2 regions of the Bradyrhizobium sp. Leaf396 genome follow, and region 1 is predicted to be linked to the other one. Evidence: riboswitches for the same ligand, from Rfam matches in the RefSeq annotation. Region 1 holds a riboswitch; the other holds the start of a gene.
The links. Region 1 has a riboswitch for glycine ahead of ASG57_RS33895 (D-amino acid dehydrogenase). Riboswitches for the same ligand answer to the same signal wherever they lie in the genome.
Positions count from the first base shown of each region.

Region 2: it holds a riboswitch for glycine, as region 1 does, so the genes downstream of both, gcvT (glycine cleavage system aminomethyltransferase GcvT) here and ASG57_RS33895 (D-amino acid dehydrogenase) in region 1, are expected to answer to the same signal.

Region 1 is NZ_LMQJ01000065.1:184,298-199,170, forward strand. Features, by position in the region: gene ASG57_RS33830 (hypothetical protein) at 1-672, opposite strand, end outside; gene ASG57_RS33835 (zinc-finger domain-containing protein) at 981-1,226, shown strand; gene ASG57_RS33840 (FAD-dependent monooxygenase) at 1,246-2,448, shown strand; gene ASG57_RS33845 (hypothetical protein) at 2,474-2,893, opposite strand; tRNA gene ASG57_RS33850 (tRNA-Leu) at 3,065-3,153, shown strand; gene ASG57_RS33855 (hypothetical protein) at 3,301-4,611, opposite strand; gene ASG57_RS33860 (crotonase/enoyl-CoA hydratase family protein) at 4,803-5,582, opposite strand; gene ASG57_RS33865 (TetR/AcrR family transcriptional regulator) at 5,668-6,252, shown strand; gene ASG57_RS33870 (multidrug effflux MFS transporter) at 6,383-7,633, shown strand; gene ASG57_RS33880 (ABC transporter substrate-binding protein) at 7,911-9,521, opposite strand; gene ASG57_RS33885 (M20/M25/M40 family metallo-hydrolase) at 9,791-10,921, shown strand; glycine riboswitch at 11,017-11,121, shown strand; glycine riboswitch at 11,125-11,230, shown strand; gene ASG57_RS33895 (D-amino acid dehydrogenase) at 11,299-12,600, shown strand; gene ASG57_RS33900 (ABC transporter permease) at 12,778-13,719, shown strand; gene ASG57_RS33905 (ABC transporter permease) at 13,739-14,626, shown strand; gene ASG57_RS33910 (ABC transporter ATP-binding protein) at 14,753-14,873, shown strand, end outside.
Region 2 is NZ_LMQJ01000065.1:319,872-334,744, forward strand. Features, by position in the region: gene ASG57_RS34515 (DUF1254 domain-containing protein) at 1-662, opposite strand, end outside; gene ASG57_RS34520 (TrmJ/YjtD family RNA methyltransferase) at 782-1,990, opposite strand; gene ASG57_RS34525 (NADP-dependent isocitrate dehydrogenase) at 2,319-3,533, shown strand; gene ASG57_RS34530 (cyclic nucleotide-gated ion channel) at 3,612-4,838, opposite strand; gene alaS (alanine--tRNA ligase) at 4,845-7,523, opposite strand; glycine riboswitch at 7,746-7,836, shown strand; gene gcvT (glycine cleavage system aminomethyltransferase GcvT) at 7,982-9,127, shown strand; gene gcvH (glycine cleavage system protein GcvH) at 9,137-9,505, shown strand; gene gcvP (aminomethyl-transferring glycine dehydrogenase) at 9,523-12,390, shown strand; gene ASG57_RS34555 (hypothetical protein) at 12,519-13,493, opposite strand; gene ASG57_RS34560 (hypothetical protein) at 13,536-14,186, opposite strand; gene ASG57_RS34565 (hypothetical protein) at 14,542-14,873, opposite strand, start outside.

The DNA.
Region 1 (14,873 bases):
GAGCATCGGCGCGTCGACTACCTCGCGTGCGGAGCGGCCGGCCCATGCGGCAAGCCCCTCGCCGAGCCGCCCCACCTTGCGCGCGTCCTTCACCAGCGATAGCCCCGCGCGCACCGGCGCGGCACCGCCGACGGAGACGTAGGTCGCCGCCGTCACCGCAAGGCCGGCAGCCGCAAGGGCGAGCACGAGGCGGTCGGTGTCCTCGCCCATGGCAAGATGCTTGCCTTCGCGCACCACGTCCCTGATGTCGCCGAACACGAAGAGATCGCCAGTCACCGTCCCCGAGAGGCTCGCGACGTCGTCAGCATTGCCGGTGACGAGACCGGTGACGAAGCGCTTGGCGAAATGCGAGGTGGAGTTCTCTGTTTTGACCGCATCGCTGACGCGGCTGAGGACGTCGTCCGGTAGCGCGATATTCCGGTCACGCGCCAGCGCGACAAAACTGTCGGCGAGGTCAGCGTCTCCGGCCGCGAGTGCGGCCTCGATGCTGTCCTGGACCAGACCCTCGTTCTGCCGCAGCAGTGCATCGAGCTTGAGCTCGGAGAGCACGGCCGGATCGTCCTGGGCCGCGAGAAGCGCGCCGGCCTCGCGGGCGTGCGGCGCGACCTGCACGAGCAGGAAGCCGCACGTCGCGATACCCGCCAACGCGGTGGTGATTCGCAGCCACTTCATCTGGAAAAGCCCGGCGATCCCAAAAATCGTCTACGCCTGATGTTTTCGTCTTTCGGCGCAAATTGCTCGCCAGAGAAGATAGTATGCCAAAATTGCGACACAACGTCCCCGACGAAAGAAGGGCTTCTCTCAGGCCGCAAGATTGTGTCGAATTTGCATGAGCAAATGAGCATGGGGCAATTGCGGAGCTTGCGGTTCCGCTGGACTAGCAATCATCTGCACCCGCCTTTATGGTCCGCCGCGCCTTAAAGATGCCGCGTCACTTGTTGATTGTGTCTGCCGCCATTGCCACTCCAGGATGAGTTACGATGTCCGACCATGTCGTCCCGCACTTCCATAACGATGCCGGCGTTCCCGTCATCGAGATCGGCTCGCATGAGTTCATGTGCGTGGGCGCCAACCCTCCGTTCGACCATCCGCACGTCTTCCTCGACCTCGGCAACGACGACGAGATCATCTGCCCCTATTGCTCGACGCTGTACCGCTTCGCGGCCGACCTGAAGCCGGGCGAAGCCCGCCCGCCGGAATGTGTCTTGAAGGACAAGGTGGCCTGACCGCTTCCGTCGGTCAGGGGTGGCGCTCTCCCGAACGATTGTCATCGCCGGTGCCGGCATCGGTGGGCTGACGGCCGCGCTTGCGCTCGCGGCCCGCGGCTTCCGCATCGTCGTGCTGGAAAAGGCCGAGCGCCTCGAGGAAGTCGGCGCCGGCCTGCAGCTCTCGCCCAACGCCAGCCGCGTGCTGGTCGAGCTCGGCCTCGCCGAACGCCTCGAAGGGCGCGCCGTCACTCCGGAAGCGGTCTCGATCATGAGCGCGCGCGCCGGAGGCGAGCTGCTGCGCATGCCGCTCGGGGAGGCCGCCTCCGCACGCGCGGGCGCCCCCTATTGGGTGGTGCACCGTGCCGACCTGCAATCCGCATTGGCCGGCGCCCTTGCCGATCATCCCGATATCGACCTGAAGCTGGGAGCGACCTTCGAGGACGTTGCAGCCCACGCCAAGGGCCTGACGGTGGTCCATCGCAGCGGCACGATCCGCCGCAGCGATCTCGCCGGCGCGCTGATCGGCGCCGACGGCATCTGGTCGACGGTGCGCCAGCACCTGTTCCCCGAGGTGCAGCCGCGCTTCTCCGGGCTGATCGCCTGGCGCGGCACGCTCGACGCCACGCAGCTGCCGAAGGATTATACTGCGCGGCGGGTGCAGCTCTGGATGGGGCCGAAGGCCCATCTGGTCGCCTATCCGATCGCGGGCGGACGCCAGATCAACGTGGTCGCGGTGCTGCCCGGCACCTGGAACCGGCCGGGTTGGAGCAGCCCCGGCGATCCCCTCGAGGTGATGGACGCCTTTGCCGCCCCGCGCTGGCCGCCGCCGGCACGGATGATGCTCGCCGCGGTCGACAGCTGGCGGAAATGGGCGCTGTTCGGCGTGCCCGACGGCTGCCCCTGGAGCAAAGGTCCGGTGGCGCTGCTCGGCGATGCCGTCCACGCGATGCTGCCGTTCGCGGCGCAAGGCGCCGGCATGGCGATCGAGGATGCCGCCGTGCTCGCGCGGCATCTGAGCGTCGAGGCGGCGGAGAACACTGACGGCATCGCAGCCGCACTGACGCAATATGGCCGTGCGCGCCTGGCGCGGGTACGGCGCGTGCAGGGAACCGCGCGGCAGCAGGGCCGCATCTATCACCTCGGCGGGCCGCTGGCGATCGCACGCGACCTTGCGATCCGCGCGCTCGGCCCGGAGCGCATGCTGGCGCGGCAAGACTGGATCTACAGCTGGCGGACTTGATGCGACCCGCCGCCGGCGCGGCGCCTCAGCGCAGCGTTCTTCCGGATTTCGAGGCGGGCTTGGCGACGGGCGACGGCGGCTCGGCAGCCGGCACCGGCTCGGGCGTCTGCCGGCACCTGTTGCGGCGCCAGGCGTCATCGGCCAATTGGGCCTGCCCTCGCACGGCGATATAGTCGTTGCGATAGGCGAGCTCGGACACGACCGCGCCACCCGCCCCGGTCTCGGCCTTCTGCATCAGCTTCTGCAAATCCTCGGTGCGCTTGTCGAGCTGCTTGCGCTCGGTCTCCAGCTGCTTGCAGTCGTACAATTCGTATTTGGCGGGATCGGCAAAGGCAGGCGCGATCGTCTCGCTCATGCCGGCGCAGCCGGACAGCGCGGCACCCGCCGCCAGCAGCGCGAGGAGCGCGCCGAAGCCGCGCAGCGAAGAGGACAACGAAGCAACCATGCCGGATGAATAGCCCCCGTGGATTGAGAATGCCTAAAGCAACAACAGATGTCGGGATTGAGGCTTTGCCTTGTGCGCCCGGCTCGCTTAAGGAAGGACCGTCCCCGGGCTCGAGCAACACGCCAATTCCAGACCGGGGATGGACTTAAGTGTTTGATCTCGTTGGATCAAGCGGGCATGGCGGAATTGGTAGACGCAAGGGACTTAAAATCCCTCGGTGCGCAAGCGCTGTGCCGGTTCGACCCCGGCTGCCCGCACCACCCGAGATTTTCTCGGCACGCTCAATGCATTTCGTTTGGAGTGCCGCCCTGAGCGTCGCGCAACCGTCTTTGGCTGGCCATCCGCGGGAAGGCGCTCCAGCGGCTTGTCGCTAGCAATTCAGACGAGAAGCTCGGCCGCCGAACGAGCTAGCCGCGCTCGAGGCGCTCGGGCTCCGCGCGGAAATCGAGCAACACGATCCAGAAGCAGATCAGGGCGACGACGAGGAGGATGAAACTGCCCTCGAATGGTCCCCCAAGAAGCGAGATCAGCGTCGGGAACGCGATGCCGACGCCGAGAACGGCGGCAAGCGCCATGGCGGGAAGATCGACGATGAGGATGGCGGCATAGAGCGCGAGCTCGAAGAAGGCATATTCCTTGAGACGCGGCGAGCTGAGGTAGAGCGCGAACATGGCGAGCACGGTGACGCGCATGGCCGTACGAGGATGATCCCTCAGCCAGAGATCAAGTCGGATCAGAAGCGATCCTCCCTCCCCCGCGGGGCCGCGGCCCACCACGCGCAGGACGGCAAGGCCGAACGGCACGAGCACGAGCGCGAGTGCTGCGAGCGCATAGGCCGCGAACAGTGCCGGCTTGACGTTACCGAGCCCGGCGTAATCCATGAGGCTCTGCGCCAGCAGCAGCAACGATGGATTTGTCTCCAGCAAGTCGACAAAATGCTGGTCGGGAATCTGCGCCGCCATCGCGAGCCGCCAGCTTGCGAACAGATCGGGATACAGCAGTTTGGATATCAGGATCGGCACGGCAAAGCTGAGGATCGCCGCCGCGATCAAGGCCAGCTTGCGGACGCGCGGCAGCGGCAGGAAATAGAGCGCCGCCAGCACCGGGAAGAACACCAGCTTGAACGAGGTCACGAGGCCGAGCAGCGCAGCGCCGGCGAGGCGCGACGAGAAGCCTTGTTCTCCCTGCGCTTCCGATCCAAGCGGACGAAGCAAGAGCCTCAGCGCGAACGCAGTCAGCACACCGCTCAGAATCGCAAAATTCCCCGATGCCTGCACCCATTCGAAACCGACGAACGCGCCGATCGCGCAGAGCACCCGGAGCGCAATGTCGCGCGGGCTCGGGCGCGCACGGGCAAGGCCGGGCAAGAGCAACCCGCAGAGCACGCCAAGCACGAGAAAAATGCTTCTGCAATGATCGACCAGAACACCACCCGCGCAGAGGGGACGGAAAACGTCCAGCGTCACCGGCAGGTAGGGATAAGAGAGCTTGGTGCCCTTCAGGTTCTTGACGAAATAGGGATCGCGCCCTTCGGCATATGCATCGACCGCCGCGCAATTGACGCGAACGTCCCAGCCAAATTTCACATCGAGCGTTGCATCGTTGGCGAGATTGCCGAGCACCAGCAGCGCCGTCAGCGCGATCAGGCAGGCAAGCCAGACGTTGCGCCTGCCAGTCGTGGCGGCCGCGGGCTCCAGCCATCGTGCAGCACCGGACATGTCGGACACGGGCGGCCCCCTGTTTCGCCTGTTTCTTCCGGTGCCGCCGCGGCAGCCGGTCCTGCCACAATGGTCAGGATGGGTTGCAGATTCATCTCCCCGACGTCCTGTGCCCGACCTTATGGTGAATCCCTGGTTGCCGGCCGACCTCCGATCGCGGGAACTCGCTGGCGCCAACGAACCGCGGGCGCCTACCGCGACGCGCGAGCGGCCAGCCAGGCATCGAGCGCCTTTCGGGTGTCCTGTGTCGCCGCCATCCGCGCGAACTGCTCGCTTTCGATGGCGAGGCCCTCCGCGATCGAGACGTTCAGGCCCCGCGTGGCGGCCGTGATGACGCGGGCGACCGCCAGGTGGGAATGCCGCGCGATCCGATCCGCCAGCCCGAAGGCCGCGTCGAGAAGCTGTCCGTGCGGAACGACACGGTTGACCAATCCCAGCTCCACGGCGCGCTGTGGTGAAAAGGATTCCCCGGTCAAGAGGCATTCCAATGCCCGCTTGCGGCCGGCGAGCCGCGGCAAGCGCTGCGTGCCGCCGAAGGTCGGCGTGATCCCGATCGCGATCTCGGGCTTGGCGAAGCTCGCCCGTTCGCTGGCGATTGCCAGATGCACGGCTTCCGTGATCTCGCAGCCGCCGCCGAAGGCGATGCCGTTGACGGCGGCGATGATCGGCTTCGGAAATGATTCCATGCGCGCCGTCATCGCCTGCCCGCGTCGCACGAAATCCTTGACTGCAATGTCCGGCCCGAACCTCACGCTCTCGGAGAACTCGGCAATGTCGGCGCCCGCCGAGAAGGCGCGATCCCCGGCCCCGGTCAGAACCACCGCCCGGACATTCGCATCGTCCTCGATGCGGTCGAGGACGGCCATCAGGCGATCGATGAGCGCGTAGCTCAGTGCGTTGAGCTTGCTCGGGCGATTGAACGTCAGCAGCGCGACGGCGCCCCGCATCTCGATCAAGATCAAGTCGGACAATTTGCGGCTCCTTCCAGGTCGAACACGCAGGAAGTCAGCCACATCAAACTTGTCATGTATACTCACTAGGCAGTATACAAATGAGATGTCGGGAAGAGGCGATATAACGCGCCAGCAGATCGTCGTTGCGGCGACGCGCCTGTTCTATGGCGAAGGCATCAAGGCGGTCAGCATGGATGCGGTCGCCGAGAAGGCCGGCGTCACCAAGAAGACGCTCTATTATCACTTCGCCAGCAAGGACGAGCTCGTTGCGGAAACCATCGCGGCCCGGGACCAGCCGACGCTCGAACTCTACATGCGATGGTTCGCCGAGACCGACGGGAGCGTAGCCGACAAGATCCGCGGTCTCTTCGCCAAGCTCGGCCGCTCCGTGGATACGCCGCGCTGGCGGGGCTGCGGCTTCCTGCGCACGATCGCCGAGCTCGCCAACACGCCGGCCCATCCGGCCGTCAAGGCCGGCGCGGCACACAAGAAGCGCTTTGAAGCATGGCTTCAATCGGAGTTGCGAGATCACGGCGTGGCCGATGCAAGCGCGCTCGCGCGCCAGCTCGTCATCCTGCTCGATGGCGCCACGACCGTGATGCTGATCCATCGCGACCTGGACTATGTCGAGGCTGCAGGACAATTGGCGCGCGGCCTGGTCGAGCAGGCGGCAACCCGACCCGATTGAGGCAACCGTCGCGACGGCGACCTCACCAATTGTTGTCCGCCCCTGCTCCGCCTGCCAGCCATCCCGAAACATGGGTTGTGCACCGCAGCATCAACGATAGATAGATCGCTCAATTTCAGGGGTGAGCTTCTTGTCTGACGTCAATGCCGACGATTGGGTGTCTACCGGACACCGCCCGATGGGGTTTCCAGAATTCGTCATCGTGATCGCGTCCATCATGGCGCTGAATCCGCTTGCGATGGACATGATGCTGCCGGCCCTGCCTAATATCGGGGCAGCTTTCAAGATTCCCGTCGCGAACCATCTCCAGCTGGTGCTGTCGACTTTCCTGATCGGCTTCGGTGCCGGCCAGTTCGTCATGGGCCCCCTGTCGGACCGCTTCGGCCGCCGGCCGGTGCTGCTCGGCGGCATGGCCGTCTATGCAGTGGCAAGCGTGCTGGCGGTCGCAGCGCCCTCTTTCGAGACGCTGCTGCTGGCGCGCGCGCTGCAGGGGCTCGGTACCTCGGCGACCCGCGTGATTGCGACATCCATCGTGCGCGACTGCTATGTCGGCCGCCGCATGGCGAGCGTGATGTCGCTCGCGATGATGGTGTTCATCGCGGTGCCCGTGATCGCTCCCTCGTTCGGGCAGGCGGTGCTGCTGGTGACGGCGTGGCGCGGCATCTTCGTGGTGCTGATGCTCTACGGCCTGCTCGCGCTCGCATGGTGCGTGCTGCGGCTGCCTGAAACACTCCCCGAATCCGAACGCAGGTCGCTGGCGCCCGCCGACGTGCTCTCGGCCTTCCGGCAGACCGTGACCAATCGCCAGACCATCGGCTATGCGACGGCTGCCGGCAGCGTCATCGGCGCGCTGTTCGCCTATGTCTTCTGCGCCCAGCAGGTCTTCACCGGCATCTACCATCTCGGCCAATACTTCCCGCTCGCGTTCGCGGCGATCGCCGCCGGCACCGCCATCGCCGGTTTCCTCAACGCAAGGCTGGTCGGGCGACTCGGCATGCGCGCGATCTCGCACGGGGCGCTGACGCTCTATACGCTAGTGGCCGGCGTGATGCTGCTGACGGAAATCCTCGGCGTGCTGCCGCTCTCACTGTTCATGCTGCTCTCCGCCCTGATGATGTTCTCATTCGGCATGATGGTCGCCAACTTCACCGCGCTCGCCATGGAGCCGCAGGGACACATCGCCGGCACCGCCTCTTCGCTTTACGGCTCGATCACGACGCTGATCGGAATCGCGGTCGGCATGGCGATCGGCCAGAGCTTCGACGGCACGCTGCTGCCGTTCTCGGTCGGCTTCTTCCTGTCGACCCTCGCCGCACTCGGGATCGTGCTGGTGGTTGAGAAGGGCCGCCTGTTCAGGCCGCATCATCGTCCAGTCAACTGAGGAACATCCCGGAGCTCTCGATGTTGTACCGCAGCAATCGAGAGGATGCCGAGATGGAACAAGAGAGCAGACCCGATCACCCCGCGTGGGAGATCGAACGGCCGGCGTCACAGCAACGTCCTTCGCCCGGCGAGCGGCCGGACCCCAGCTTGCCATTCATGAGCGAAGGGCTCGAGCAGCTGCGCGACAGCCACTGCTAACAGAAGCTCCGTAACTATCGCCCAATAGAAAAGGCGCCGTGGGAGACCCACGGCGCCGCTCGCATTTCAGACGAAGGCTATTCCGACTTCTCGATATTCCAGAATACCGGGGTCGCCGGGCCGTCGAGCACACCCTTCAGTGACTTCTGCCAGGCGCTCGGGGCCTGATACTGGCCGAGCGGAATGTAGATGACCTGCTCCATGGCTTGCTTCTGAATGTCGGCTGCGATCTTCTTCTGCGCATCTGCTGACGAGGCGCGAACGAAAGCATCCTTGAGCTCTTCGATCTTGGCGTCTTCCGCCCAGCCGAACCAGCCGCCGTTCTTCCCGCGACCGCCAATCGAGACGTTGGCGATCGGATTCATCACGTCCGCGGCAACCCAGTTGGTGAAGAACATATTCCAGCCGCCCTCCTTCACCGGCTTCTGGCCGGCGCGGCGGGCAACCACGGTCTGCCAATCCGTTGCCTGGAGATCGACCTTGAAGCCGGCCTCGCGGAGCAGCTGCGCCGCGACGATCGGCTGCGCCTTCAGAGTGGTGACGTCGCCCGGTGCCATGATGGCGATCGGCGTGCCGTCATAGCCGGATTCCGCAAGCAGCTTCTTGGCCTCCGCCATGCCGCCGCCCTTCACCAAAGTATCCGAGCCGATCTCCGAGGCGAGCGGCGTGTCGCAGACAAAGAAGGCGCCGCAGATCTTGTAGAATTTCGGATTTCCGACAAGCGCATCCAACACGTCTTTCTGGTTCATCGCCAGAAGTGCAGCGCGGCGCACCTTGGGATTGTCGAAGGGAGGCAGCAGGAAGTTCATGCGGCCAAGCGTCTGGAAGCCGAACTTGTTCAGCACCTCGATCTTCAGGTCTTTGTTGCCCTCGAGGACCGGAAGCATGTCCCAGGGCACGTTCTCCATGAAATCGATATCGCCCGACTGCAGTGCGTTCACGGCGGTCTGCGAGTCCGGCATGGTAATCCACTCCACGCGGTCCACCTTCACAACCTTGCCGCCGGCGGTCCAGCTGGCCGGCGCGTTGCGCGGCACGTAGTCGGTGTTCTTGACATAGACCGCCTTCACGCCGGGCTGGAATTCACCCTGCACGAACTTGAACGGACCCGAGCCGATCTGCTCGGAAATCTGCTTGCCGGGCGGCGTTTCGGCGAGTCGCTTGGGCATCATGAACGGCACCAGCGACGAAGGCTTGGCGATGGATTCGAGCACCAGCCCGTAGGGCTCCTTCAGCTTGAGCACGATGGTCTTGGCATCGCTTGCCTCGATGCTCGCCGTGAAGTCCATGAGCTTCTGGCCCATGCCGTCATTCTTGCCCCAGCGCTTCAGCGAGGCGACGCAGTCTTCGGCCGTGACCGGCGCGCCGTCGTGCCACTTCAGGCCGTCGCGCAGGGTGAAGGTGTAGGTGAGCTTGTCGTCGGAGACCTTCCAGTCCGCCATCTGCGGCTGGACCTTGAAGCTTGAATCGGTGGCCAGCAGCGTGTCGTAGACCATATAGCCATGGTCGCGCGTGATGTAGGCCGTGGTGAAGATCGGGTCGATGATGCGGAGATCGGAATGCATCACGGCCGTAATGGTCTTCCCGGCGGCAAGCACGGGCGAGACCAGCGCGGTCGAAAGCGCGACGACCGACAGCGCAAGTTTGGAGGCGAATGCGCGAGGCCCCCGGCGCATGAAGTGAAACATAGAAAGTTCTCCTGACGTGAAACTGTTCAAAGGCAGGCTATTGGTTAAGCATGAGGTTCATTCGTTGGGCGAACTAACTTCATGCAATGCCTTTGTCTTTTCGAGACTTGCAGACCGTGCCGAGCGCGTCAATCCGGTTTCGTTGCAAGCCCTCGCGGCGCGCGCACGGGCTCCACAAAGATCGATTTAGCTCTACAACACCCTCCGCTTGTCCCGCCCCGCGCTGATGCAATGCGCGTTCCACCTTTCGAAGCTTGAGAGACATTAAGATGAATCCTGCCAATCTCCCCTTTGATTCCGAGGCAATGCTCGAGGGCCTGCGCGGCTGGGTCGAATGCGAGAGCCCGACCTGGGACGCAGGTGCGGTGGACCGCATGCTTGATATCGCAGCGCGGGATATGGCGATCATGGGTGCGACGATCGAACGCATCGCCGGCCGGCAGGGTTTTGGCGGCGTCATCCGCGCGCGCTTTCCCCATCCGAAGCAGGGCGAGCCGGGCATCCTGATCGCCGGGCACATGGATACCGTCCACCCGGTCGGCACCATCGAGAAGCTGAAATGGCGGCGCGAGGGTAACAAGTGCTACGGCCCCGGCATCTACGACATGAAGGGCGGCAACTACCTCTCGCTGGAAGCGATCCGGCAACTGGCGCGCGCCTCCTTCACCACGCCGCTGCCGATCACCGTGCTGTTCACGCCGGATGAGGAGGTCGGCACGCCTTCGACCCGCGACATCATCGAGGCTGAGGCCGCGCGCAACAAATACGTGCTGGTGCCGGAGCCCGGCCGTGCCGACAACGGCGTCACCACCGGACGCTACGCCATCGCACGCTTCAATCTCGAGGCGACGGGACGGCCGAGTCACGCCGGTGCCACGCTGTCGGCAGGACGCTCGGCGATCCGCGAGATGGCCCGGCAGATCCTCGCGATCGACGCAATGACGACGGAGGACTGCACCTTCTCGGTCGGTGTCGTCCACGGCGGACAATGGGTCAATTGTGTTGCCACGACCGCGACGGGCGAGGCGCTCTCCATGGCCAAGCGCCAGGCCGATCTCGACCGCGGCGTCGAGAGGATGCTTGCGCTTTCGGGCACCAACAACGACGTCGCCTTCAAGGTCACGCGCGGCGTCACGCGTCCGGTCTGGGAGCCGGATGCCGGCACCATGGCGCTCTATGAGAAGGCGCGCGGCATCGCGAAGTCTCTTGGCATGGAGTTGCCACATGCAAGCTCGGGCGGTGGCTCCGACGGCAACTTCACCGGTGCCATGGGAATCCCGACGCTCGATGGTCTCGGCGTGCGCGGCGGCAATGGCCACACGCTCGAAGAGTTCATCGAGGTCGAGAGCCTGGTGGAGCGCGGCCGGTTGATGGCCGGGCTGCTGGCGACGTTAGAATAAATTGAATCAACTTTGCACTGCACAATGCATTGGCAGTCGCGGTCGAAATTTAGCCTTGTCTAAAAATGAGGCGTATCGTACTGCTCGGCCGTCCACGCGACGATGCGGGAGAGATCGCGACGAAGGTTCTAAGCCTTCGTTGCGGCGCCGACGGAGCAACCGCCCCGGAAACTCTCAGGCAAAAGGACCGTTTCGTCAGGACGATCTGGAGAGAGGCGGCGCGATTTCAGGCAATCGCGACGTCCACCGAAGGGGATAGTCCGTTGCGAGATCCGCAGCGGATCAAGCTCTCAGGTAACCGTGACAGATGGGGCGCCGCCAACGGCCTTTCGGCCGGCGGTTAGCCGACTCTAAACACGGGAGCCCCGAACCTCATCATGACTCATCTCGCCATCATCGGCGCCGGCATTACCGGCGTCACGACCGCCTATGCCCTGCTCGAACGCGGCTACAAGGTGACGGTGCTCGACAGGCACCGCTACGCTGCGATGGAGACGTCCTTTGCGAATGGCGGACAGCTCTCCGCCAGCAATGCCGAGGTGTGGAACAGCACCGCGACGATCCTGAAGGGCCTGCGCTGGATGTTTCGGCGCGACGCGCCGCTGCTGATGAACCCGCGGCCGAACTGGCACAAATATTCGTGGATGAGCGAGTTCGTCGCCAATATCGGCAACTACCGGTCCAACACGATCGAGACCACGCGGCTCGCGATCGAAGCGCGCCGGCACCTGTTCGACATCGCGTCGCGCGAGGGCATCGACTTCGATCTCGAACGCCGCGGCATCCTCCACATCTATCGCGACAAGGCCGGCTTCGAATCCGGTCTGCGCGTCAACGCGCTGCTGCAGGAAGGCGGCCTCGACCGCCGCCCGGTGACTCCGGACGAGATCCGCGCGATCGAGCCGACGCTGCGCAACGACTATTATGGCGGCTTCTACACGCCGTCGGATGCCACCGGCGATATCCACAAGTTCACCCGCGGGCTGGCGGAAGCCTGCAAGCGGCGCGGCGCGACCTTCGTTCACGAAGCCAACATCGATTCGATCGCACGTGCCGGCAGCGGCTTCGTCATCGGCTGGGCCGATCTCGCCGCGAGCGATGCCGGCGCGTCGGCCCGCGGCATGCTGAAGGCGGACGGCGTCGTGGTCTGCGCGGGCGTTGCGAGCCGGCACTTCGCCGCCCTGCTCGACGAGCGCGTCAACGTCTATCCGGTGAAGGGCTACTCGATCACCGTGCAGCTCGACACCGCCGAAAGCCGCAACGCCGCCCCGACGGTCAGCCTGCTCGACGAGGCCGCCAAGATCGTCACCAGCCGGCTCGGCGCCGACCGCTTTCGCGTCGCCGGCACCGCCGAGTTCAACGACTTCAACCGCGACATCCGCGCCGACCGCGTGCAGCCGCTGATCGACTGGGTGCGCATCAACTTCCCCGCGGTCGAGACCTCGCGCGTCGTGCCGTGGGCCGGGCTGCGCCCGATGATGCCGAACATGATGCCGGTCGTGCGCGCAGGGCGGATACCGGGGGTCTTCTTCAACACCGGCCACGGCCATCTCGGCTGGACTTTATCGGCGGCGACGGCGCAGATGATTGCCCAGACCATCGACGGTTGGCGCGGACTCAACGCGCCGCCGACGGTACCTTCACTTGGGGTTGAGCGTGAACTACGGCAGGCATCCTGAGTGGCCGGCGCCCGAGACATGCCGTCCTCTTGCTCCAGCGCAAGCCTTGGCACACAATTTGCCCGAGAGGGCGGCGTGTCCGGGCGACCTTTCCAGCCTATGTGGTAGGCATGATAGACACGACAGAGTTCACAGGCGCCCCAGGGCCCCACAAGTTCCGCAGCCGGAGATAGGTGCATGCTAGGTTATCTTGTTCGCCGCGTTCTGGCCGCGGTACCCGTGATGGGCGTGGTCGCCCTGTTCGTGTTCCTGCTGCTGCGGCTGACGCCGGGCGATCCCGCGGCGATTCTCGCCGGCGACAACGCAACGCCGGAACGGCTCGAGCGCATCCGCACCTCGCTCGGCCTCAACGAGCCTCTGATCGTGCAGTTCGTCACCTGGGTGAACAAGCTGCTGCACGGCGACCTCGGGACTTCGCTGATCTCCAACCTGCCGGTGATGAAGATGATCGGCCAGCGCGTCGAGCCGTCGATCTCGATTGCGCTTTCGACCATCATCCTCGCCGTGATCGTCGCCGTCCCCTTGGGGGTGATCGCGGCCTGGAAGCACGGCACCTGGATCGATCGCTTCGTGATGGGTCTGTCCGTGCTCGGTTTCTCGGTGCCGGTGTTCGTGGTCGGCTATGTGCTGATCCAGGTCTTCGCCATCGAACTGCGCTGGGTGCCGGTGCAAGGCTTCCGCAGCATCTTTAGCGGCTTCGGGCCGTTCTTCGAGCGCATCATCCTGCCGACCTGCGCCCTCTCCTTCATCTACATCGCGCTGATCGCCCGCATGACGCGCGCGGCGATGCTCGACGTGCTCGGCGAGGACTATGTGCGCACGGCGCGCGCAAAAGGCATCAACGAGGTTGCGGTGATGATGCGCCATGCGCTGCGCAACGCGGCGGTGCCCGTGATCACCGTGATCGGCACCGGCTTCGCGCTGCTCATCTCCGGCGTGGTCGTCACCGAGAGCGTGTTCAACATACCCGGCATCGGCCGCCTCACCGTGGATGCGGTGTTGGCGCGCGATTATCCGGTGATCCAGGCGATGATCCTCCTGACATCGTTCATCTACGTCGTCGTCAATCTTCTCATCGACGTCGCCTATACCCTGCTCGATCCCCGGATCCGGTACTGAGGCAAGGATTAAGAACACAATGTCCGTCGATACCCTTCCCCAGTCCTCCATTCCGATCACGTCGCCGCTGCGGCCGCGATTCGGATTCCTCACCTCGACGCCGATCATCGCCGCGGCGACGGTCCTGCTCACCTTGATCGTGGTGGTCTCGATCCTCGCGCCGCTGATCGCGCCGCATGATCCGATCCAGCTCGCACCGTCGCAGCGGCTCAAGCCGTCCTCCGCACAATTCCTGCTCGGCACCGACGCCTACGGCCGCGACCTGTTGTCGCGCGTGATCTATGGCGGCCGCATCTCGCTTCTGATCGGCATCGGCGCGGCGATCCTGTCGATCGCCATCGGGCTCGCGATCGGGCTCGTCTCCGGCTTTTTCAAGCTGGTCGATTCGATCCTGATGCGCGTCATGGACGGCCTGATGGCGATGCCGAGCATCCTGCTCGCGATCGCCGTCGTGTCGCTGTCCGGCGCCAGCCTCTGGACCGTGCTGATCGCAATCACGATTCCGGAGATCCCGCGCGTGGCGCGTCTGGTGCGCTCGGTCGTGCTCTCGGCACGCGAGGAGCCTTACGTCGAAGCCGCGATCTCGGTCGGCTCCAGCCTGCCGAAAATCATGCTGCGGCACCTGATGCCGAATACCATCGCGCCGCTGATCGTCCAGGGCACCTATGTCTGCGCGAGCGCCATCCTCACCGAAGCCATCCTCTCCTTCCTCGGCGCCGGCATCTCGCCGGAGACGCCGACCTGGGGCAACATCATGGCCGAGGGCCGCCAGTACTTCCAGATCAAGCCGTCGCTGATCTTCTGGCCCGGTCTTTTGCTCTCGATCGCCATCCTCAGCATCAACCTGATCGGCGACGCCGCCCGCGATGCACTTGATCCGCGCATGAAGCAGCGGGAGGCAAAGTGATTTGTCTCGCGGCCCTGCCCCCTTGTCCGTCCTTGCGAGCGAAGCGAAACAATCCAGTCTGCATCCGCGGATGGGCTCCGGATTGCTTCGTCGCTTCGCTCCTCGCAATGACGTCGGAGTGACCTGATGACCAACACCGTCCTCGACATCAACAACCTCGTCGTCTCCGTCGGCAAGAAGCCGGGCGGGCCGAAGATCATCGACGGGATCTCGATCCAGGTTCGCGAGCGCGAGACGCTGTGCCTCG
Region 2 (14,873 bases), 140 kb from region 1:
GGAGGCGTATAGGACTTGCCGTATGCGCTGAGCGGTACGAGCTTGAACTGATCCTGTAGCGCGTGCACGGCCGCATAATCCTCCTGCGTGCCGGTGCAGTAGATGCGGCCCAGAATCCACACCATGCTTGTAGGTGATCTGTATTCCTTCACGCCGGCGGGAAGCACTCCTTTCCAGCCCGGGCCCGTGATCGCGTATGTCTGCGCCCTGGTGCCAGTGGTGCGCTTGCCCGGCACCTGGAATACATTCGTCCAGCCGTCGAGCATCGGAAAAAGGAAGTAGCGGTCCTTCATGTCCGGCATGCTCAGGACCCAGGGCTCGTCTCCCACGTCGATCCAGGCGGTCGTGTAGAGGGTATCGGCATTGGGTGCCGTGACGTCCTTGAAGCTCGCATCGGGGTATTTGCGGAGCTTGACGAACTGCCCCATCGGTCCGCGGGTACCTTCCACCGCCGCAACGTTTGTCATGACCCGGCGGGTCATTTCCATCGTCACGAGCGGGTATCCGTAGATATAGGCGTCCTGGGCGAGCCAGAAATCTTCGCCGCCCTCCAAAGCCCTGACGACTGGGCCGTCAAACTCGGCGCGTGCTGCTCGGGAAATCGCAAGCGCCGACACGGCGGCGCCGAAGGCGGCAAGTGCTTGGCGACGGCTGATTGACATGTCGAACCCTCCCTGCTGCCTCGAGCGTAACCAGCGGGGTTCCATGCTCTTTGACATGCATCAATGATGCTGGATGGCCTTGGACCGGTGTCGCTTTGCCTGCCAATCGCTGCCGTGCCCTACGGAATGTCAGAGTGTCCCGCCATCATCTCCTGCAGCCGCACGAGCTCCGCCTCGAGATCCCGCTCCACATCCGCGGCGCGAATGTCGAGCACGCGATAATCCCGCGCTTCCAGCCAAGCGCGCCGCGACGCGCGGTCTGCGGCGATGGCTTCGCTCTCGCCCGGGTTCACAAGCTCGATCGCGATCCGGTGCGGGAAGGACACGAAATCAGGAATGTGGCGGCCGACCGGGGTCTGGCGCTTGAACTGGCCGGCAAAGCGGCGGTCGCGGGTCAGCGCCTGCCAGAGCAGGCGTTCGGCATCGGTCGGGTTGCGGCGAAGCAGGCGGGCGAGACCGCGCACGGTCGAGCCGCTGTCGGGCATGCCGCCGCCCTGCCCGTGCTCGGCCAGCAGCGCGCGCAGGCGGGTCGCCTGCTCGCCGTCGAGCACGCCGCCCTTGGCCGGCCCCTTGCGCCCTTCCGCGATCGCCATCACCACGCCGTGCAACGTGTGCATGTCCTGCTTGGTCGGCTCCATGCGGGTGAAGATGTTGCGCAGGTTGACCAGCATGGTGTCGCGCTTCTCGGCGGGCCGCAGGAATTCGACCTTGTCGAGTTCGCGCACGAGGTTGTCGAAGAAGGCCTGCATCTGGTGCTGCGAGGCGCGCTCGGAGCGCTCCGGCATGGCGTGCGGCAGCGCGCCCGAGGTGGCCCGCTTGAACCATTCATAGCCGACCAGCAGCACGGCCTGGGCGAGATTGAGCGAGGCAAAGCCCGGATTGACCGGGAAGGTGATGATCCGGTTGGAGAGCCCGACCTCCTCGTTGGTCAGCCCCCAGCGCTCCCTGCCGAACAGGATGCCGGCCTTGCCGCCGCCGGCGACGTGCCCCGCGATCTCGCTGGCTGCGGCTTCCGGCCCCACCACGGGCTTGGCCTGGTCGTGGGGGCGCGCGGTGGTGGCGAACAGGAGGTCGAGGTCGGCGACCGCCTGCTCCACCGTGTCGAACAGTTCGACCTTTTCCAGAATGTGGTCGGCGCCGGCCGCGGCGCGCTGGGCCGCGATGTTGGGCCAGCCGTCCCTGGGATTGACGATGCGCAAGGCGCCAAGCGCAAAATTGCCCATGGCGCGCGCGGCCATGCCGATGTTCTCGCCCAGCTGCGGCTCGACCAGGATGACGATGGGACCGTCGAGGGAAAGGCCCGCCTTGCTCTTGTCAGTCCCCGACATCTCGTTTCGCTTTCACACTGTCTCTCAAGGCCCTGGCAAGGCACTGCAAGGAATGGATTCAGGGCGGCCCTTCGCCATGCCCCGCCTGTCGTTTGCCTGTCCTGACGAAATTCTCAAGGGAAATAACGACTTGGATTCGACTTTTGAATCTCGCCGGGAACGCGAGCCCAGCCCGGCTGTGGGCGGCTGGCCGCTCCCCGCCTGCGGAAGCTGGATGAGCTAAAAGTGCATGATCCCTTGGCTTTCGCCCGCCGCGCGGCGATGCTAAGAGGCGGCGGATATTCCCGTGGCGCGCCACGAGCGCCGTTCCCAAGAGGCTTTCCCGATCATGGCAAAAATCAAGGTATCCAATCCCGTCGTCGAGCTCGATGGCGACGAGATGACCCGGATCATCTGGCAGTACATCAAGGACAAGCTGATCAACCCGTTCCTGGATGTCGAGCTGCTCTATTTCGACCTGGGCATGGAATACCGCGACCACACCAACGATCAGGTCACGATCGACGCTGCCGAGGCGATCAAGAAGGTCGGCGTCGGCGTGAAGTGCGCCACCATCACCCCGGATGAGGCCCGGGTGAAGGAGTTCAACCTCAAGCAGATGTGGAAGTCGCCGAACGGCACCATCCGCAACATCCTCGGCGGCGTGATCTTCCGCGAGCCGATCATCTGCAAGAACGTGCCGCGCCTGGTTCCCGGGTGGACCAAGCCGATCATCATCGGCCGCCATGCCTACGGCGACCAGTACCGCGCCACCGACATCAAGTTCCCGGGCAAGGGCACGCTCTCGCTGAAGTTCGTCGGCGAGGACGGCACCGTGATCGAGAAGGAAGTGTTCAAGGCTCCCGGCGCCGGCGTCGCCATGGAGATGTACAATCTCGACGATTCCATCATCGACTTCGCCCGCGCCTCGTTCAATTACGGCCTGCTCCGCAATTACCCGGTGTACCTGTCGACCAAGAACACGATCCTCAAGGTCTATGACGGCCGCTTCAAGGACATCTTCCAGGAGATCTTCGACAAGGAGTTCAAGAAGGATTTCGACGCCAAGGGGCTGACCTACGAGCACCGCCTGATCGACGACATGGTGGCCTCGGCGCTGAAATGGTCCGGCGGCTACGTCTGGGCCTGCAAGAACTACGACGGCGACGTGCAGTCCGACACCGTCGCGCAGGGCTACGGCTCGCTCGGCCTGATGACCTCGGTCCTCCTCACCCCCGACGGCAAGACCGTGGAAGCGGAAGCTGCCCATGGGACGGTGACCCGCCACTACCGCGAGCACCAGAAGGGCAAGGAGACCTCGACCAACTCGATCGCCTCGATCTTCGCCTGGACGCGCGGCCTCGCCCACCGCGCCAAGCTCGACAACAATGCCGAGCTGGCGAAATTCGCGAACACGCTCGAGAAGGTCTGCGTCGACACCGTCGAGTCCGGCTACATGACCAAGGACCTCGCGCTCCTGGTCGGCGCCGACCAGCGCTGGCTCTCGACCACCGGCTTCCTCGACAAGGTCGCCGAGAACCTGACCAAGGAACTGGCGGCTTAAGCCGTCCGCATTCGCCCGACCGGGCCAGAGATCATGACGGGCCGCGCCCATGCGCGGCCCGTTTGCTTCTGGTACCGCTCAGCGGCCGGTACCTTCATTCTCCGCCTGTGCGAGCTCGGCGAGCGCCAGATCGCCGGTATCGGCGAGCCTCGCCTTGGCGGTGGTGTGGACATGATCGGCGAGCGTCGGCATGCGCGCGATCAACGCGTGAAAATCCTGGGCGTCGAGCACGAGCAGCCGCGTCTTGCGCGTCGCCGTCACCGTGCCGCTGCGCTTCGTCTTGTGCAGCAGCGCGATCTCGCCGAAGAAGGTGCCGTCGGCAAGGCGCACCTGCTGGCTCGGCAGCGCGATCTCGACCTCGCCGGCGGTGATGAAATACATCGACAAGGCGACGTCTCCGCGCCGCACCAGGACCTCGCCCTGCTCGATGGTGCGCGCCCGCAACAGCCGCATGATGTCGGCGATCTCCGCCGCCGACAAGTGCGAGAACAGGGGCACCCGCGCCAGCATGCCCCAGGTCACCACGAAATCGCGCCGCTTCACTTCTTCGGCGAACGCGGTCGAGATGATCGCGACCGGCAGCGCGATCATGGCAAGACCCGCGATGATGGCGAAGGTCGAGACGAACTTGCCGAGCGGCGTCACCGGCACGACGTCGCCATAGCCTACGGTGCCGAGCGTGACGATCGCCCACCACATCGCCTGCGGGATGGTGCCGAGCTTGTCCGGCTGCACGTCGCGCTCGATGGCATAGAGCAGCGAGGCGAAGGTCAGCACCGCGCCGACCAGGATGACGATGCAGCCGATCAGCGCGCGCCGCTCGGCGTGCACGGCGGCCAGCAGCGAGCGCATCGCCGGCGAATAGCGGATCAGCTTGAAGAACGGCAGCACGCCGAGGGCTGCCAGCGTCGCATGCTCGCCGGTGGCGAGCACGATCGCGGCGGGCAGGAACGCCATGAGATCGATGATGCCGAGCGCCGACAAGGCATAGCCGACGCGGTCGGACAGCGCGGAGCCGTCGCGCTGCGTGTGGCCAGCGACGGTCCATAGCCGCGCGGCATATTCCAGCGCGAACACGACCACGGACAGGATGGTGATGCCTGCGAACAGCTTGCCGAACCGGTCATCGAGCTCCGGCACCGAGGCGAGGACCATCGCGGCCACGTTGAGCACGATGATGCCGATGATGATTTGGATGAAGCGCGCCCCGGCCGAATAGGCCAGGGGATCGTGCTCCAACAGTTCGTAGAGGCGATCCCGTAAGTTGGGATCGCGAAGCCCACGTCCTCGCGGAACGGGGCGCATGGCGCCTTACGCGCTCGCCATCGCTTTTTCGATGGCGCTCAAGGCCTCGGATGCCTTGGCGCCGTCGGGGCCGCCGGCCTGGGCCATGTCGGGCCGGCCGCCGCCGCCCTTGCCGCCGAGCGCTTCGGAGGCGATGCGCACGAGGTTCACGGCGTTGAAGCGCGCGGTGAGGTCCTGGGTGACGCCGACCACGACGCCGGCCTTGCCGTCCTCGGTGACGCCGACGATGGCGACGACGCCGGAGCCGATCTGCTTCTTGCCGTCGTCGGCGAGGCTCTTGAGATCCTTCATCTCGATGCCCTCGACCGCGCGCGCCATCAGCTTGACGTCGCCGACCTCGCGCACGCCCGATGCTGCGCCGTTGCCGGCGGAGGCGCCGCCGCCCATCGCCAGCTTCTTGCGGGCGTCGGAGAGCTCGCGCTCGAGCTTCTTGCGCTCCTCCATCAGCGCGGCGATCCGTGATGGAACGTCGTCGAGCGAGGTGCGCAGCTCGTTCGCCGCGGTCTTCGCCAGAGATATGGTGTCGTTGGCGTGCCTGCGCGCGTAATTCCCGGTCAGCGCCTCGATGCGGCGCACGCCGGAAGCGACCGCGCTCTCGCCCGTCAGCGTGATCAGGCCGATGTCGCCGGTGCGCTTCACGTGAGTGCCGCCGCAGAGCTCGACCGACCAGCCGAGCGCATTGGCGCCGCGCTCGCGCGCGGTCCTGCCCATCGAGACGACGCGAACCTCGTCGCCGTATTTCTCGCCGAACAGGGCGCGCGCGCCGGCCTCGCGGGCCTCGTCCACGCCCATGATGCGCGTGGTGACCTCGTCGTTTTCCAGCACCACGTCGTTGGCGATGTCCTCGACACGGGACAGCTCCTCGGCCGTGATCGGCTTGGGATGCACGAAGTCGAAGCGCAGCCGGTCCGGCGCGACCATCGAGCCGCGCTGGGCGATGTGGTCGCCGAGCACCTGGCGCAGCGCTTCGTGGATGATGTGGGTTGCGGAGTGATGCGCCCGGATCGTCGAGCGCCGTGCGTGATCCACCTCGAGCTGCAGCGCAGTGCCGAGCTTCACTTCGCCGCTCTCGACCGTGCCGATGTGAACGATGAGATCGCCCAGCTTCTTCTGCGTGTCGGTGACGCGGATCTTGATGCCGCCCTCGCCCGAGAGCACGCCGGTGTCGCCGACCTGGCCGCCGGACTCCGCATAGAAAGGTGTCTGGTTCAGCACGATTGCACCGGTCTCGCCGGCCTTGAGGCTCGCGACCTCAGCGCCGTCCTTGACCAGCGCGGAGACCACGCCTTCGGCGCTCTCGGTCTCGTAGCCCAGGAACTCTGTCGCACCCAGCTTCTCGCGCAGCGGGAACCAGATCGCCTCGGACGCAGCTTCCCCAGAACCCTTCCACGATTCGCGCGCCTTGGCCTTCTGCCGCTCCATCGCGTCGGTGAACGCCGCCTGATCGACACCGATGCCGCGCGATTTCAGCGCGTCCTGCGTCAGGTCCAGCGGAAAGCCGTAGGTGTCGTAGAGCGTGAAGGCGACGTCGCCGTCGAACATGTCGCCCTTCTTCAGGCCGGCGCTCTTCTCGTCGAGGATGGCGAGGCCGCGCGTCAGCGTCCTGCGGAAGCGGGTCTCCTCCAGCCGCAGCGTTTCCTCGATCAGCTTCTCCGCGCGCATCAGCTCGGGATAGGCCTGGCCCATCTCGCGCACCAGCGCCCAGACCAGCCGGTGCATCAAGGGCTCCTTGGCGCCCAGCAGCTGCGCATGGCGCATCGCGCGGCGCATGATCCGGCGCAGCACATAGCCGCGGCCTTCGTTCGATGGCAGCACGCCATCCGAGACAAGGAAGGCCGAGGAGCGCAGATGGTCGGCGATGACGCGGAACGAGGCCACGGTCTGCTCGTTCGGCCCGGTGCCGAGCGCGGACGACGTCGCATCAATCAGGTTGCGGAACAGGTCGGTCTCGAACACGCTCTCGACGCCCTGGAGGATGCAGGCCATGCGCTCCAGGCCCATGCCGGTGTCGATCGAGGGACGTGGCAAGCCCACGCGCTCCTCCTTCGTCACCTGCTCGTATTGCATGAACACGAGGTTCCAGAATTCGAGGAAGCGGTCGCCGTCCTCTTCCGGCGAGCCCGGAGGCCCGCCCCAGATGTGCTCGCCGCGGTCGATGAAGATCTCCGAGCACGGGCCGCACGGGCCGGTGTCGCCCATCGCCCAGAAATTGTCCGAGGTCGGAATCCGGATGATGCGGTCCTCGGAGAAGCCTGCGATCTTCTTCCACAGGCCCGCCGCCTCGTCGTCGGTGTGATAGACCGTGACCAGCAGCTTGTCCTTCTTCAGCCCGAACTCGGTCGTGATCAGCTTCCAGGCCAGCTCGATCGCGCGCTCCTTGAAATAATCGCCGAACGAGAAATTGCCGAGCATCTCGAAGAAGGTGAGGTGGCGCGCGGTGTAGCCGACATTGTCGAGGTCGTTGTGCTTGCCGCCGGCGCGCACGCACTTCTGCGAGGTGGTGGCGCGCTGATAGGGCCGCTTCTCGACGCCGGTGAAGACGTTCTTGAACTGCACCATGCCCGCATTGGTGAACATCAAGGTGGGGTCGTTGCGCGGCACGAGTGGCGAGGACGGCACGATCTCGTGGCCGTTCTCGGCGAAGAAGTTCAGAAAGGTCGACCTGATCTCGTTGACGCCGCTCATGTTCATCCAATCGGGTGTGCTTGGACCCGCTGTCCTGCCGTCCAAACCTGACGTTTCGGCTGATATCTGCGGGCCAAAGCGCTTTTAGACAAGGCCAGCTTCGCTGTCCAGAAACTGTGCAGAGAGATCAGAGGGTTGCTGCAGGCGCGCAATCCCGTTGAAAGACGCGCGTGTCGCGTTGACAGGCTTGGCCGGCTTGTGGTCTCTACCCATCTGTATCGTACGGCCACGTCGGGAGAGATCGGCTTTAGGCAGCCGGCGCCGAAGGAGCAACCGCCCCGGAAACTCTCAGGCAAAAGGACCGCGTGGCTTTGACAGCATCTGGAAAGAGGCGCCGACGGGCATAAGGCCCGGACTGCGTCCGCCGACGGGATAATACTCTCAGGCACAGCGACAGATGGGGCTTCGACCGGTGTCCTCAGGGAATCCTCCCGGGGGAACCGCCGAGGGCCCCTGTGATGCTAGCGCACGACCAAGACTCCCTGAAGCGTACCCCCCTCTACGATCTCCACGTGTCCCTGGGCGGCAAGATGGTGCCGTTCGCCGGCTATGACATGCCGGTGCAGTACCCCGCGGGCGTGCTGAAGGAGCACCTCCATACCCGCAGCAAAGCCGGCCTGTTCGACGTCTCCCACATGGGCCAGATCGCGCTCCGGCCGAAGTCGGGCAAGGTGGAGGATGCCGCCCGCGCCCTGGAGCGGCTGGTGCCGCAGGACATCGTGGCGATCCCGCCCGGACGCCAGCGCTACGCCCAGTTCACCAATGCGGATGGCGGCATTCTGGACGATCTCATGGTCGCCAATTTCGGCGATCACCTGTTCCTGGTCGTCAACGCCGCCTGCAAGGAGCCGGACGAGGCGCATCTGCGCGCGCATCTCTCCGGTGACTGCGTCATCGATTCGCTTGCCGACCGCGCGCTGATCGCGCTGCAGGGGCCAAAGGCGGAGTCAGCGCTGGCGAAATTGTGTGCAGCGGCTCCTGCCATGACGTTCATGGACGCAGGCCCGCACGAGGTCGCCGGCATCAAGTGTTTCGTCTCGCGGTCCGGCTACACCGGCGAAGACGGGTTCGAGATTTCGGTCCCCGCTGCGGACGCCGAGCGGCTCGCTCGAACGCTGCTCGACGATCCCGACGTGCTGCCCATCGGCCTCGGGGCTCGCGACAGCCTGCGGCTGGAGGCCGGGCTCTGCCTCTACGGCCACGACATCGACACCGCGACCACGCCGGTCGAAGCCGCGCTGGAATGGTCGGTGCAGAAGAGCCGCCGCTCCGGCGGCGCGCGGGCCGGCGGCTTTCCGGGTGCGGAAAGAATCCTCGCCCATTTCGATCAGGGCGCGTCCCGACGCCGCGTCGGCCTCCGTGCCGAAGGCCGCGCGCCGGTGCGCGAAGGCGCGCTGCTGTTTGCGAATGACGCCGGCGGCGAGCCGATCGGCAAGGTCACTTCGGGCGGCTTCGGCCCGAGCCTGAATGCGCCGGTCGCAATGGGCTACGTTCCCGTGGGCCTCGCCGCGCTTGGCACGAAACTGTTCGCCGAGGTGCGCGGCCAGCGCCTTCCCGTGCAGGTCGCGGCCATGCCCTTCGTGAAAAACACCTACAAACGCTGAGGATCAACAATGACCACGACGCTGTACACCTCCGACCACGAATGGCTCGCGATCGACGGCGATATCGCCACCGTCGGCATCACCGACTATGCGCAGCAGCAGCTCGGCGACGTCGTGTTCGTCGAATTGCCCAAGGTCGGCCGCGCGCTGAAGAAGGCCGAAGCCGCCGCCGTCGTGGAGTCGGTCAAGGCCGCGTCCGACGTCTACGCGCCCGTAACGGGTGAGGTGCTGGAGGCCAACGAGGCGCTCGCCGCCGAGCCGGCGCTGGTGAACTCGGACGCGCAGGGCAAGGCCTGGTTCTTCAAGATCAGGATCGCCGACAAGGGCGAGCTCGGCGGCCTCATGGACGAAGCCGCCTACAAGGCGCACACGGCGTAAGGACGATGGAGCAAGCGATGACCGCGCACCGCAAGACCAACGGCGACACCGCCGCCAGTTTCGTTCGCCGCCACATCGGCCCATCGGCGCGCGATGTCACCGCCATGCTTGAGACAGTCAGTGCCAAGAGCGTCGATGCGCTGATGGCGGAAACGCTGCCGGCCTCGATCCGGCAGGCCGCCCCGCTCGATCTCGGCAAGCCGCTCAGCGAGACCGAGGCGATCGCGCACATGACCGAGCTTGCGCGCCGGAACCAGGTCTTCACCTCGCTGATCGGCCAGGGCTATTCCGGCACCATCCTGCCCGCGGTGATCCAGCGCAACATCCTGGAGAACCCGGCCTGGTACACCGCCTACACGCCCTACCAGCCCGAGATCAGCCAGGGCCGGCTGGAAGCGCTGCTCAACTTCCAGACCATGATCTGCGACCTTACCGGGCTCGACGTCGCCAACGCCTCGCTGCTCGACGAAGCCACTGCAGCGGCCGAAGCCATGGCGCTGGCGGAGCGGCACTCGCCCGTGAAGGCGAAGGCGTTCTTCGTCGACAAGGACGTGCATCCGCAGACGCTGGCCGTGATGCGCACCCGCGCCGAGCCGCTGGGCTGGCAGTTGATCGTCGGCGATCCCCTCACTGACCTCGACAAGGCCGACGTGCTCGGCGCACTGCTGCAATATCCGGGCTCTTCCGGCGCATTGCGCGATCTCAGGCCGGCGATCGCCACGCTGAAGGCCAAGGGCGCGCTGGCGATCGTTGCCGCCGACCTGCTGGCGCTGACGCTGCTGGCTTCGCCCGGCGAGCTCGGTGCCGACATCGCGATCGGCTCGGCGCAGCGTTTTGGCGTGCCGATGGGCTATGGCGGACCGCACGCGGCCTATATGGCCGTGCGCGATGCACTGAAGCGGTCGCTGCCCGGCCGCATCGTCGGCCTCTCCGTCGATTCCCGCGGCGCGCCGGCGTACCGGCTGGCGCTGCAGACCCGCGAGCAGCACATCCGCCGCGAGAAGGCGACCTCCAACATCTGCACCGCGCAGGTGCTGCTCGCCGTGATCGCTTCGATGTATGCGGTCTATCACGGCCCGGAGGGCCTCATCCAGATCGCACGCACCGTGCACCGCCGCACCGCCGTGCTCGCGAGCGGCCTGCGCAAGCTCGGCTTTGCGCCGCAGTCCGACAACTTCTTCGACACGCTCAGCGTCGACGCCGGCGCCAAGCGCGCCGAGATCGTCGCGCGCGCGGCGAGCGAAAGGATCAATCTCGGCGTCAGTGACAGCGCCCTGCGGATCGCGCTCGACGAGACCACCACGCCGGCGACGGTGGAAGCGGTCTGGCGCGCCTTCGGCGGCACCCTCGCCTATGCCGAGATCGACGCCGAGACGCGCGAGGCGCTGCCGGACGATTTGAAGCGCACCACCGCTTTCCTCACCCATCCCGTGTTCCACGCGCATCGCTCGGAGACCGAGATGCTGCGCTACATGCGCAAGCTCAGCGACCGCGACCTCGCGCTCGACCGCGCCATGATCCCGCTGGGATCCTGCACGATGAAGCTGAACGCGACCACCGAGATGATGCCGCTGACCTGGCCCGAATTCGCCTCGCTGCACCCGTTCGTGCCGCGCGAACAGGCCGCCGGCTATCACGCGCTGTTCGCCCGGCTGGAGAAATGGCTGTGCGACATCACCGGCTACGACGCGATCTCGCTGCAGCCGAACTCGGGCGCGCAAGGCGAATATGCCGGGCTTTTGGCGATCCGTGGCTACCATGCCGCGCGCGGACAGGGCCACCGCAGGATCTGCCTGATCCCCTCCTCCGCCCACGGCACGAATCCGGCCTCCGCCGCGATGGTCGGCATGGACGTGGTGGTGGTGTCTTGCGAGAAGAACGGCGACGTCGATGTCAATGATCTCCGCGCCAAGGCGGAGAAGCATTCCAACGATCTCGCGGCGGTCATGATCACCTATCCCTCGACCCATGGCGTGTTCGAGGAGCATATCCGCGAGATCTGCGACATCGTGCACGCCCATGGCGGCCAGGTCTATCTGGACGGTGCCAACCTCAACGCACAGGTCGGCCTGAGCAGGCCCGGCGATTACGGCGCCGACGTCAGCCATCTCAACCTGCACAAGACGTTCTGCATTCCGCATGGCGGCGGCGGCCCCGGCATGGGCCCGATCGGCGTCAAGGCGCACCTGGCGCCGTTCCTGCCGGGTCATCCGGTGACGAATGCTGAAGCGCCAGTCGGGCCGGTCTCGGCCGCGCCGTTCGGCTCGGCCTCGATCCTGACCATCTCCTACATCTACATCCTGATGATGGGCGGCGAAGGCTTGAAGCGCGCCACCGAGATCGCGATCCTCAACGCCAATTACATCGCGGCCCGCCTCGATCCGCACTTCCCGGTGCTCTACAAGAACGCCAAGGGCCGTGTCGCGCACGAGTGCATCGTCGATCCGCGTCCGCTGAAGACGACATCAGGCGTTACCGTCGACGACATCGCAAAGCGCCTGATCGACTACGGCTTCCACGCGCCGACCATGAGCTTCCCGGTGCCGGGCACGCTGATGATCGAGCCGACCGAGTCGGAATCCAAGGCGGAGCTGGACCGCTTCTGCGACGCCATGATCGCGATCCGGAAGGAGATCGCCGAGGTCGAGGCCGGCCGCTTCAAGATCGAAGCCTCGCCGCTGCGCCACGCTCCCCACACCGTGCACGACATCGCGGATGATGATTGGAATCGCGCCTACACCCGCAGCGAAGGCTGCTTCCCAGCGGGCACGTCACGGACCGACAAGTACTGGAGCCCCGTGGGCCGCGTCGACAACGTCTACGGCGATCGTAACCTCGTGTGCTCCTGCCCTCCGGTCAGCGATTACGCAGAAGCCGCGGAGTAGGATTGTAGGGTGGGTTAGCCGCGCGGCTGCGCAACGCGCAGTCGACGAGGCGTAACCCGCCACGTCTGCTTTCGCCGAGATGAACAGTGGTGGATGACGCTGCGGCTAATCCACCCTACGGATCCGCCCTAGGGCGCCACCAACAGCCGGCTTTTGCGATCCCATCGCCAGAGCTTTTCGTTGGTGAGCTCCGTCCCGCCCCACCACCGATAGATTCGGTTGTGCCGCCACATGTCGTCTTCTCGGGCGAGCAGTGATCGCCCGAGTTCAGTCAGCGTGAGTTTCCATTCGCTCCTGCCGAAATAGCGATCCTCATTGTCGAACGCCGGATCGCCTAACAAGAGCGGCGGCGCCGAATACGCCCCTAGTTCGAGCAAAGCGTCATAGGCGTCGTTTTCGTCGAATACATCGCGAAGCCATCGCGCATCTTCGACAAGCCTTGGATCGGTTTGCCCGCCGTTCACAGAATCCAGCAGATCCATTTCAGTGGCACCGAGTCCCGTCACGCTGTCCGGAAGCTCTTCCAGCACCGCGATGAGCGCCGATCGAAGTCTCGGCAAGATCATCAGGTCCGTCATCAGCAGATCGAAGCAGGTTTGTGGCGTGTCAGCCCGATAGGCTCGCCAGGCGCGGCTTGCCGTCGCCAAGTGGTTCTCGGTCACCTTGAAGGCCGGCAGCCTCCATTTTGCGACAGACTCCGGATCATAGTTCGAAATGGTGTCGTCCGCATGCACAAGGCTCAGCTTGGTCGTGATCTCCTTATATGGACGAAGCAAGTCCAGCAGCCAGACGAGCACCAGCTGATCATTGGGCTGGGGATCAACCCATATGTCAATCGAGTCGAACTTCGCGCACAGCTCGAAGAAACCGATATCGCGCGTGCTGAAACCGTCGAGCGCACCGCTACAAACGTCATCGAGCCAGTGATCGCCGGAATTGCGGTGCTTTTCCGATCGGCGCTCCAGCCCCATCAGAAGCTGCTCGTCCGAAGGCAATTTCCTCCAGACAAAACGCGGACAGAACCCAAGCGCGACGTTCGCCAGGCCGGACTGGCGAAGCACGTCTTCCGCACGATCGTTGGTCGCTAGGATCAGATGTGACAAGATCGCTCCTTAAAATTGATGAGCCATACGGGTGAGCACGCGTTAGCCAGGCGCAATCAACAGCCGGCCTTTGCGATCCCACCGCCAGAGCCGATCGCTGACGAGAAGCGTCCCGCCCCACCAGCGGCGGATGGGATTATGATGGCGGAAATCCTCGCCTGCCAGCACCGCCCTCCCCAGATCCATGAGCGACAAGCGGGATTGCTTGTATCGCACGAGAAGAAGAGCATCCTCATGCATGTCGAGCGTGAATTGCCCCTCCTCCAGCCCGGAGACGGCCGGCACCGGGCAGCGCGCTAGTCCATCGAGCAGCGCGCCAACTTCCCAGTAATCGAAGACGCGACGCTCGTTAGGCTTCTGATGTCCCGGGAACACGTCAAAGGGCTGCACCCCACCCGGAGCAATCAATTCCAGTATCCGCGTTTCTGTGGCCCCAAGGCCGCTGCTCACGTTTGGAAGCTCTTCGAGCAGCGCGACGACGCAACGCTCCAGCTGCGGAAGCAAGCGCAAATCCGTTTCGAGTAGGCCGAACCAAGCCTGCGGCGTCGGCGCACGATAAGCTCGCCACGCGCGGCCGGCCAGTTCAACGTGATCTTGCGTGAGCTTGACCATCGGCGGGTTCAGCTTCGCAAGGCCTGCGGGACTGAGGCCGCTCACGGCGATGTCCAGCGAACGCATCACGAGTTTGGACATCGCCGCTCTATCGCTGCCGCAACGGTCGAGCAGCCAGAGCAAGATCAATTGCGCATCTGGCTTCTGGCTCCATCCACCGTTCGACCGAGTCATATTCTGACAACAGCTCGATCAGTCCGCGCCCCCTAAGGCCCGAACTTTCGAGGCGCCAGGAGGGCGTATCGTCCAGCCAATGAAGACCCGATGGGTGCATCGTATGCGGCGCAAGGAATGCATTGAGCTCCGCAGTGGATGGCAGCGATCCCCAGACAAGCAGGCGCTCGATCGCAATCACGAGGTCGGCAAGGCCCGCCACCTGTAACGCGCCGGCGGCGGACGAATCTGTCGTCACAATAAGCCGGTCACGTCGGCCTCCTCAGCGCTTCGTCAGGACAGGACCGTAGCGCCACAGCCGATCGTTGGTCAGATGCGTGCCGCCCCACCAGCGGTCGATCGGATTATGACGGCTGAAGTCTTCCTGATGGGCCAGGACAGCCTTACCGAATTCGGTCAGCGACGACCGGCTGCGGAGGTAAACCTTGTGCCGGGCTCCGAGATTGCCAAGGTCGATGGCGCGTAATTCTTCGCCCAGCCCGGCCACAGCTGGCTTGGGGCCGAGGGCGAGGCCTTCGAGCAAATATCCCGGCTCGACCTCACCCCAGACGTAAGTGCCCCGTAGCGAGCGTAGGTGAAACAACGGATTCGTGT